3 regions of the Gottfriedia sp. NPDC058432 genome follow, and region 3 is predicted to be linked to each of the others. Evidence: riboswitches for the same ligand, from Rfam matches in the RefSeq annotation. Region 3 holds a riboswitch; each other region holds the start of a gene.
The links. A riboswitch is a leader RNA that binds a small molecule or an ion and turns the genes downstream of it on or off. The one in region 3 is predicted to bind lysine.
Positions count from the first base shown of each region.

Region 1: linked by a shared signal. The riboswitch ahead of lysA (diaminopimelate decarboxylase) and the one ahead of ACFWM3_RS12615 (amino acid permease) in region 3 are both predicted to bind lysine.
Region 2: linked by a shared signal. The riboswitch ahead of ACFWM3_RS01625 (aspartate kinase) and the one ahead of ACFWM3_RS12615 (amino acid permease) in region 3 are both predicted to bind lysine.

Region 1 covers NZ_JBHXLC010000028.1:27,997-31,290, forward strand. Annotated here, with positions in the region: gene ACFWM3_RS21055 (C40 family peptidase) at 1-11, opposite strand, end outside; gene lysA (diaminopimelate decarboxylase) at 224-1,543, opposite strand; lysine riboswitch at 1,677-1,850, opposite strand; gene ACFWM3_RS21065 (cation diffusion facilitator family transporter) at 2,158-3,096, shown strand; gene ACFWM3_RS21070 (VC0807 family protein) at 3,171-3,294, opposite strand, start outside.
Region 2 covers NZ_JBHXLC010000001.1:309,677-312,970, forward strand. Annotated here, with positions in the region: gene uvrC (excinuclease ABC subunit UvrC) at 1-1,106, shown strand, start outside; lysine riboswitch at 1,181-1,356, shown strand; gene ACFWM3_RS01625 (aspartate kinase) at 1,460-2,701, shown strand.
Region 3 covers NZ_JBHXLC010000010.1:159,859-163,152, reverse strand. Annotated here, with positions in the region: gene ACFWM3_RS12625 (hypothetical protein) at 78-278, shown strand; gene pdxK (pyridoxine/pyridoxal/pyridoxamine kinase) at 580-1,395, opposite strand; lysine riboswitch at 1,597-1,774, shown strand; gene ACFWM3_RS12615 (amino acid permease) at 1,976-3,294, shown strand, end outside.

The DNA of each region.
Region 1 (3,294 bases), on a different contig from region 3:
TTTCTTAACATTTCAGCGTTTCTCCTCTCGCTAATCTACGTAAATATTTATACCATAGATTCCCGAAGAGAGTCGCAATTGTTACAATATTGTAATATAAATGATAAATATGTCTTTATATGTCGATAAATTATCATCTTTTATTAAAGGAAACGAAATAAAACACTTCTATATTATATAGAAGTGTCAGTATTGATACAAATAACACAAAAACGTTAATTATCTATCTACGAGAGTTTTCGATGTAAACTCTGTCATTTCTAACTAAATCTTCATATGTTTCGCGACGAACTACTTCTCTTGAAACACCATCTTTCACAAACACTACTGCTGGACGACGGATACGGTTATAATTATTAGCCATTGAATACCCATAAGCACCCGTGCAAGATACAGCTAATAGATCATTGTTTTGTACAACTGGTAAGTTACAATCCCAAATTAGCATATCGCCACTTTCACAGCATTTACCAGCAATCGATACAACTTCTTTATTCTCATCATTTGCTCGATTTGCAAGCATCGCTTCGTATTTTGATCCGTATAGTGCAGGACGAATATTATCAGTCATTCCCCCATCAACAGATACATATTTACGAATTGAAGGAAGAGTTTTTGTTGAACCAATCGTATAAAGTGTTGTTCCAGCTTCACCTACAATACTACGTCCAGGTTCTAACCATAATTCTGGTAATTTGTAGTCTAGCTTTTCACATTGTTGTTTAATAATAGTAGTAATTTTTTCTATATGAATAGCAACAGCTAAAGGCTCATCTTCTGAAGTATAGCGAATACCAAAGCCTCCACCTACGTTTAATATTTCAGCTGTAAAACCTAAATCGTTTTTAAGTCCATTTAAAAAGTTCATTAATACATTGATTGCATGAACAAATCCGTCTGGTTCGAAAATTTGAGATCCTATATGTGAATGTACTCCTAATAATTTAAGGTTATTTGAATTTAATGAAACTCCCACTGCTTCATTAGCTTGACCAGACATAATATCGAATCCGAATTTAGAGTCTTCTTGGCCTGTCATTACATATTCATGTGTGTGTGCTTCAACACCTGGTGTAACACGTAATAATATTGATACTTCTTCATTACGTTGTTCAGCTAAGGCCTGTAATACTTCTAGTTCAAAGAAATTATCGACTACAAAACAACCGATTTTTGCATTTAAAGCTTCTTCAATTTCCTCAATTGTTTTGTTGTTTCCGTGAAAGTGAATTTTCTCAGCTGGATAACCTGCTTGCAAAGCTGTATATAACTCTCCACCAGAAACAACGTCTAGACAAAGACCTTCTTTTTCTATTAAGCGGGCTTGTTCAACACATAGGAACGCTTTACTCGCGTAAGCAACCTGATATTTCATTCCCGTTTCTCTTAAAGCTTCATGGAATTCCCTACATTTTGATTCAATTAATGCTTCGTCATAAATGTATAGAGGTGTACCGTAATTTTTTACTAAATCTACAGTATCACAACCTCCGATTTCTAAATGTCCTTCATTATTAATTCGACTATTACCATGTAAATACATTCGTATTCTCCCTTCAAATCAAATGTAAGATCATTCTAAGAAGCTAGCTTCAATGTATTAGTGTATTAAAAAAGACACATGAAGGATATGTTCATGTGCCTATCGCTTTTAAAAAGGACTTAGCCAATCACATCTCTTCAATAGCTCTTCACAAACACATGTGACAGTACTACATTTATTAAATGTAGTCCCAGAAATAAAATGTGTGGCAATTTATTTCTTCGGCATAGGATCCTTTCTCATTTCGTCATAGAACCCACAGTTCTCTAAAATGATACTCATATACAATGCAACCTCTACGAATAGACTGTTATTTTTTATATTAGTCTATGTATAACACAGTCTAAAAATAGATGTCAAACCATTTCTGAATAATATTGTCGATTTATATTCACTTCATACACACAGCTTTTCCTTTTCAAAATAATATCTATAATATAGAATATGTTTTATGCGAGAGAAAAGGTGATTCAAAAATGAAAAATCATTTAAATAAATATAAATTAAATCTAAAAAAAACAAACCACTAACAAACTGTTAGTGGTTTTTCTTTTTTGTTGCCTTATTACAACACTCTTAACTGAAGTAGAAAAAATTGGACAGGGGTGAATAGATTGCGTTCAAGCAAAATAGCAGTACTTTCAATATGTAGTAACACATTCATCGTTTTATTAAAATTAATAGTCGGGATTTTTACAGGTTCCGTAGCAATTATCTCGGAAGCAATTCATTCTTTATTGGACTTAGTTGCTTCAGTCATTGCCTTTTTCTCTGTAAGGATTTCAAACAGACCGCCCGATAAGGAGCATCCTTATGGTCATGGTAAGTTTGAAAATATTTCAGGTACAGTCGAAACAATCTTAATATTTGTAGCTGGTATTTGGATTATCATTGAATCTGTTGAAAAGTTACTTCATCCTACCCCAATAAAAATGCCAATTATCGGTGTAGTCGTCATGTTAATGGGAGCGTTAATCAATTGGAGAGTAGGAAAAATCGTTCAAAAAGTAGGAAATGAAACTCATTCTGTTGCAATGCAATCAAACGCTTTGCATTTATTAACAGACGTTTATTCATCACTCGGAGTTGCAGTAAGTTTAATTTTAGTAAGTCTTACTGGTTGGGAATTTCTCGATGCATTGATCGGAATTGGAATCGCAATTTATATAATGAAGGAATCAATCGAACTTGGACGTAAATCGTTTACTCCCCTACTTGATACTGGGCTTTCTACAGATGAGTTAAAACAAATCGAAAATGTATTAAATTCTTTTAAATCCCAATTTATCGAATACCATGACTTACGCACGAGACGTTCGGGTGCTGAGGAACATATAGATTTTCATTTAGTATTACCATCACACATGAGTATTGAAGAAGCCCATTTACTATGTGACAAAATAGAAGATGAAATAAAAAAGGTTTTAGTAGATCCTAAAATATTAATTCATGTCGAACCAGAAAATGAAAGAATACAAAAAATTGATTTCCTAAATACTTCTTCTAGAGAAGATCAGGAATTACAAGGAGTAGGAAATTCATTAAAAGGATAATTTGAAATCAGAAATTAAAAAACCCCACAAGGATTTTATACTTTGTGGGGTTCTTTCTATTGAAAGGACTTTTACTAAATAATAATTTCATCTGAAGGTTGCTCTGAGTCGTCTCCTTTTAGTTTTTGAGCTCTCATCGTAACCATTGCATAGCCGATTGCCATAATTATGCCAAAAACATATCCACCAACTGTAAAG
Region 2 (3,294 bases), on a different contig from region 3:
AAATTGTATCAATTGAAGCCACTATGGAAAAGCAGAAAATGATGAGTAGTGATTTAGTAGATCGAGATGTATTTGGATATGCGGTTGACAAGGGATGGATGTGTGTTCAAGTATTTTTTGTTCGAAGAGGAAAATTAATTGAGCGAGATGTATCATATTTTCCAATTTACGATGAACCAGAGGAAGAGTTCCTATCATTTATTGGGCAATTTTATGAAAAACCACATAATATAAAACCAAAAGAAATTTTTGTACCAGATAAAGTTGATACAGAAATTTTAAAAGATTTATTAAAAATCCCTGTATTCCAACCAAAAAGAGGCCAAAAAAAGGAACTTGTTGTATTAGCAAATAAAAATGCCAAAATTGGACTCGGAGAGAAATTTAAATTAATCGAGCGAGATGAAGAAAGAACAGTTAAAGCAATCGAAAAACTAGGGGATATTTTAAATATTGAAACTCCGTATCGAATTGAAGCATTTGATAATTCAAATATTCAAGGAACAAATCCTGTTTCAGCTATGGTTGTCTTTATAGACGGTAAACCTTCAAAAAAAGATTACCGCAAATATAAAATCAAAACTGTTGTAGGACCCGACGATTATGATTCAATGCGTGAGGTAGTACGTAGAAGATATTCAAGAGCATTAAAAGAGAATTTACCTTTACCGAACTTGATAATTGTGGATGGTGGGAAAGGACATCTAGCTGCTGTTGAAGATGTACTTCAAAATGAATTAGGTTTATTCATCCCAACAGCTGGACTTGTTAAAGATGAGAAGCACCGTACTTCAGAGTTATTAATAGGACAACCACCTCAAATTGTCCAACTTGGTAGACAAAGCCAAGAATTCTTTTTATTACAAAGAATTCAAGACGAAGTACACAGATTTGCGATTGAATTCTATCGTCAACTCCATAGTAAATCAATGGTTCAATCTGCTTTAGATGGCATAGCTGGTGTTGGTGGTACAAGAAAGAAAGCATTGCTTAAACATTTTGGATCAGTCAAAAAAATAAAAGAAGCTTCAGTCGATGAATTAATGGCAGCTAAAATGCCCAAAAATGTGGCAGAAGAGATTTATCAGCATTTCCATAAAGAGTGACAGAGTTACCAAAAATTTTATCTTGACACTATTTTCAAAATAATTTATATTTTAGTTAAAATTAAATGATTTTCTCTCGTAATAGAGGTGCAAAACTTAAGAGTATGCTGTCATAGACGTGTGGCGTTGTGATGGACAGTTGAAAGGAAGTTTTGCCGAAATAAAATGAATCCACAATTCATTTTGTTGGGACTGCATTTAAGAAATGTAGTACTGTCGCATAATAATTATGCGGGGAGCTATTGAAGAGATGTTGATGATTTGTCTATTTTATTTTGTAAATTAGGCGCGTGAACATTGCTTCACGCGCTTTTTTGTATTCTTTTTTAAGTAAACAGGTGAGGATGAGAAAAATGGGAATTATTGTTCAGAAATTCGGTGGTACTTCAGTAGGCTCAATTGAACGAATTCAGCATGTTGCTGAAACAGTAACCAAATCATATAAAGAAGGAAACCAAGTAGTTACAGTTGTATCTGCGATGGGACATCATACAGACGAACTAGTTAGTTTAGCAGCTCAAATTAGTCCACAAAACAGTAAACGTGAATTAGATATGTTACTTACTACAGGGGAACAAGTTTCGATTTCTTTACTAGCAATGGCAATCCAAGCAAAAGGTTTTAAAGCAATTTCACTAACAGGTTGGCAAGCTGGAATTCAAACTGAACCTGTCCATGGTAATGCGCGTATAGATACAATTCATACAGAAAGAATTCAACAATTACTTGATGAAGGATATATCGTAATTGTTGCTGGTTTCCAAGGTTTAAGTGACAACAATGAAATTACGACATTAGGTCGTGGAGGTTCAGATACAACAGCAGTAGCATTGGCTGCGAGCTTAAATGCAGAACGTTGTGATATTTATACGGACGTATTAGGGGTTTATACTACGGATCCAAGAGTTGAACCAAGTGCATCTAAATTAAGCCATGTCTCTTATGATGAAATGTTAGAGCTTGCAGCTTTAGGAGCAGCAGTTTTACATCCAAGAGCAGTAGAATTCGCAAAAAATTATAATTTAATTATTCAAGTTCGTTCAAGTCAACATGATGAAATCGGTACATTTATTGGGGAGGAAACACAAATGGAACAACAATCAGTCGTAAGAGGAATCGCATTCGAATCTAATGTAACAAGGATGACTTTAAATGGTTTAAATAACCATGTTGATTTATTACCTAAAATTTTTACTTTACTAGCAAGTGAAGGTATTGATGTTGATATTATTATCCAAAGTGTAACATCAGATAACTTAGTAAATCTTTCATTCTCGATCAAATCTGAAAATATGATGGAAGCAATAACGCTTCTAGAATCGAAGAAAGAATTTTTAGGATACCGTTCATTTGATTTTGAAAGTGAACTTGCTAAAGTTTCAATTGTAGGTAGTGGAATGGTTTCGAATCCAGGAGTTGCTGCAAAAATGTTTAAATTTTTAGCTGAAAGTGAAATTCCTGTAAAAATGGTAAGTACTTCTGAAATTAAAGTATCAACAGTGGTACCAAAATCAAAATTACAAGAAGCAGTTCATGCTCTTCATAAAGGATATGAATTAGATCGTATTAATGAAGAAGTAGTAGTAGAAAACTAAATATTTTAATAAACCCTTTTAGGCGTACAAATTCTTATATATAGGCTTTGAAATATTGATTTTATCAATATTCATCACGTTCAGAGTTACTGAGCCGTATAGTATTGAGATGGAGCTTAAAAGGGTTTTTTATTCGTTAAGCGAATAAATTATATAAAGATTCTGTAAATTTAAAATAAGTAAGGCGAACGGCTAAATGGTAATTAAAAGAAGGAGGTATTAATAATGAGGCATAGTTTAATTGCCTACGGATATGGAGAAATTGTGCTACAGTTCGTTCTATTAATACTCGCCATTTTGTTTTTTGTTTGTATATGTTTATTCTTGTTAAATTCTATTATTAAAGGAGTTAAAAGAAACAAGAATTTTGAGGTAATTAGAAGGCAGGATCAAAGTAATGAAAAGAAAGAGAAGGGGTAGGAAATGAAAGATAATATCATGTCCTTAACTGAACTATTCTTAAATTAAAGTAAAAATTGAACTTGATCATTTATTTATAAATACTCAATTTATAAACTAGTTGTACCTGTATTTGAACTTATAATTCAATATTTCAAGAAAAAATCATTCAAATGAAAACACCACAAGGGACT
Region 3 (3,294 bases):
AAAAATTAAACGTTTATGATCTAGTTATTTGCGAATTATTTGAGCTGGTATTAACTATAAGGGAGGTGGGAATTCAGATGGGACAAAACAAACATGCATTACATCTTCACAAGCGTTTGCATACAAAACATAATGAACGAGTTGCTGAGTTTCATAAACAGCACGCGATTCAGATTGAAAATGGTGAAAATGGAAATGGCTTATTAGCTAAATGGGAAAGATATATTTATTTCAAAGGAAGAACTGTAATTAAGGCAATTAAGGGAATCGCTAAGTGAAAATTATGAAGATAGGGGATTGGGAAACCTTTCCCTTTTTCTTATTTTCAAAATAAAAAAGAGGTTATCCTAATAGGATTAAATGAGCTGCAGATGGACTGCAAATAAAACCTGAAAATCGCAATTAAAATTGGCAAAACTGAATAAAAACTTGATAAAAATCTGCTAATTTTCTATAAAAAAGATCAATCATATCAGCTGAGATCCCCACTAGCGTCTGTACATTCCCTTTTTTACAATAAAAAAAGGGCGCCTCATTCATCAGTTAATCTGACTTATGAGACAGCCCCATTATTTGTAATCAGCCTTCACCATGTAATCGATAAGCCATGTGGTTTGTTGGACCAACGTATTGATTAATTGGGAATGAGTGACGAATTGCTTCCGTAATGAATTTCTTTGCAGTGTAGATTGCTTCCCTTGGTTCTGCTCCTTTAGCAAGCTCTGCACAAATCGCTGCAGAGTAAGTACAGCCTGCACCGTGAGTATATGTAGTTTCAATTCTGTCAGATTCTAAGTGCTCTATTTTTTCACCGTCGAATAATACATCTATTGCATTTTCATGCTGAATTTTGCTTCCACCTTTAACTAAAACAAATTTAGCACCTAATTCATGGATTTTGCGTGCTGCTTCTTCCATTTGTTCAACAGTGCAGATTGGAGGCATTTTAGCTAATTGAGCTGCCTCAAATAAATTTGGCGTTACAACTGTTGAAAGTGGTACTAAAATTTCTCTTAATGCATCATTCGTCTCTGGATGAAGAGCTTCGTCATTTCCTTTACAAATCATAACTGGATCTACAACTACTCGATCAATATTATGTTTTTTGATTGTTTTTCCAGCTAACTCAATTATTTCAATTGAACCAAGCATACCTGTTTTCATTGCTTGAATACCAACGCCAACAACGATTGTTTCTAATTGTGCTGCAATTGTATTTATATCAATTGGAAATACTTGATGATGCCAATGATTATGAGGATCCATCGCTACTAATGTTGTAATTGCACTCATGCCATAAACATTACGTTCCTGAAACGTCTTAATATCAGCTTGTAATCCAGCTCCACCACTACTATCAGATCCCGCAAGTGTCAATGCTTTATAAATTGTCATGTGAAAAATTCCTCCTTTGAATTACATAGAATTATTATACAAAAACATATGTGCTACGTACAAGACAAGAGTATTCTGAAGCGAAAATCAAGGGATACATCTCTTAAGTTGAGTCTTTTTTTGTCGAAAAATCTATTGACAAACTAGATTAATAGATTGTATATTGAGTTTATAAAAATTAATTTAATATGATCTTTATCTCGTCTGGATAGAGGCGCAGTTTTGATTAGTCGTTACTTTGAGGTTTATGGTACCTGTGAAAAGTAATAAAAGGTGAAACTGCCGAAGTAATAAATTTACCATTTAAATTTATTATTGGGCCTATTGCTGAATAAGCATAGGACTGTCACAAGATTTCTTGTGGAGGGCTATTGAAGAGATGTTGATGCTGTTTGACACATATAATTTGAGTCTTAAACACGTGAACATTGCTTCACGTGTTTTTTTGTATTTTACCAGATTTTCCATTCTTTACATATTGACGAAAATACTGAGTAAAATACACATCATACAACACTTTTATACCGTCCCATATTCTCGCGTAAAGATAAGATTGCAAGAATCAAGAGGAGGCAATAAGATGGGACTAACAAACCCTAAAAATGATAAAGTAGTATCGAATACTCACGATGGTTCTTTAAAAAGGGGCCTTAAAGCAAGACATTTAACGATGATTTCAATTGGTGGTTCAATTGGGACAGGTTTGTTTTTAGCTAGTGGAACTTCAATTAGTCAAGCTGGTCCTGGTGGAGCTGTTTTAGCTTACGGACTAATTGGTATTATGGTTTATTTCTTAATGACTAGTTTAGGTGAAATGGCGACGTATTTGCCAGTTTCTGGTTCATTTAGTACTTATGGATCTCGCTATGTTGATCCAGCATTTGGTTTTGCTATGGGTTGGAATTATTGGTATAACTGGGCAATCACTTTAGCTTTTGAATTATTAGCTTCAGCAATGCTGATGAAATATTGGTTCCCTCATTCTCCAGCAGTATTATGGAGTGGAATCTTTTTAGTGATTATATTAGGTTTAAATTTACTTTCAGTTAAAGGTTATGGTGAATCAGAGTTTTGGTTTTCATTAATTAAAGTTGTGACTGTAGTTGTCTTTTTAGTTGTTGGTATTGCAATGATTTTTGGCATTTTAAGTGGACATCATGCAGGTTTTAAAAACTTTACTGTTGGAGATGCTCCGTTTCATAATGGATTTTTAGGTGTATTATCAATCTTTATTGTTGCAGGTTTCTCATTCCAAGGTACAGAGTTAATTGGTGTTGCAGCAGGTGAGACAGAAAATCCAGAAAAAAATGTTCCAAAAGCAATTCGTCAAATTTTCTGGCGTATCCTTTTATTTTATGTTTTAGCTATTATCGTAATTGGTTTATTAATTCCATATACAGATCCTGATTTAATGAGAGGCGACGTGGCTGTTAGTCCATTTACTCTAGTGTTTGAAAAATTAGGTGTTGCATTTGCGGCTTCTGTTATGAATGCAGTTATTTTAACTTCAGTTTTATCTGCAGGTAATAGTGGAACTTATGCTTCGACTCGTATGTTATATACTCTAGCAGTCGAAGGAAAAGCTCCTAAATTCTTAACAAAAGTAAATAAAAATGGTGTTCCTACAAATGCTTTATATGTAACACTTGCAGTTGGTTCACTTGCTTGTTTATCTTCATTTTTCGGTGAAGGTCAAGTGTATACTTGGTTATTAAATTTATCAGGATTATCAGGTTTCCTTGCTTGGTTAGGTATTGCGATTTCTCATTACCGTTTCCGTAAGGCTTATGTTGCTCAAGGAAAGGATTTGAAAGATTTACCTTATCGTGCAAAATGGTTCCCACTAGGTCCAATCTTAGCATTTTTAGCTTGTTTATTTATTGTACTAGCTCAAAACTG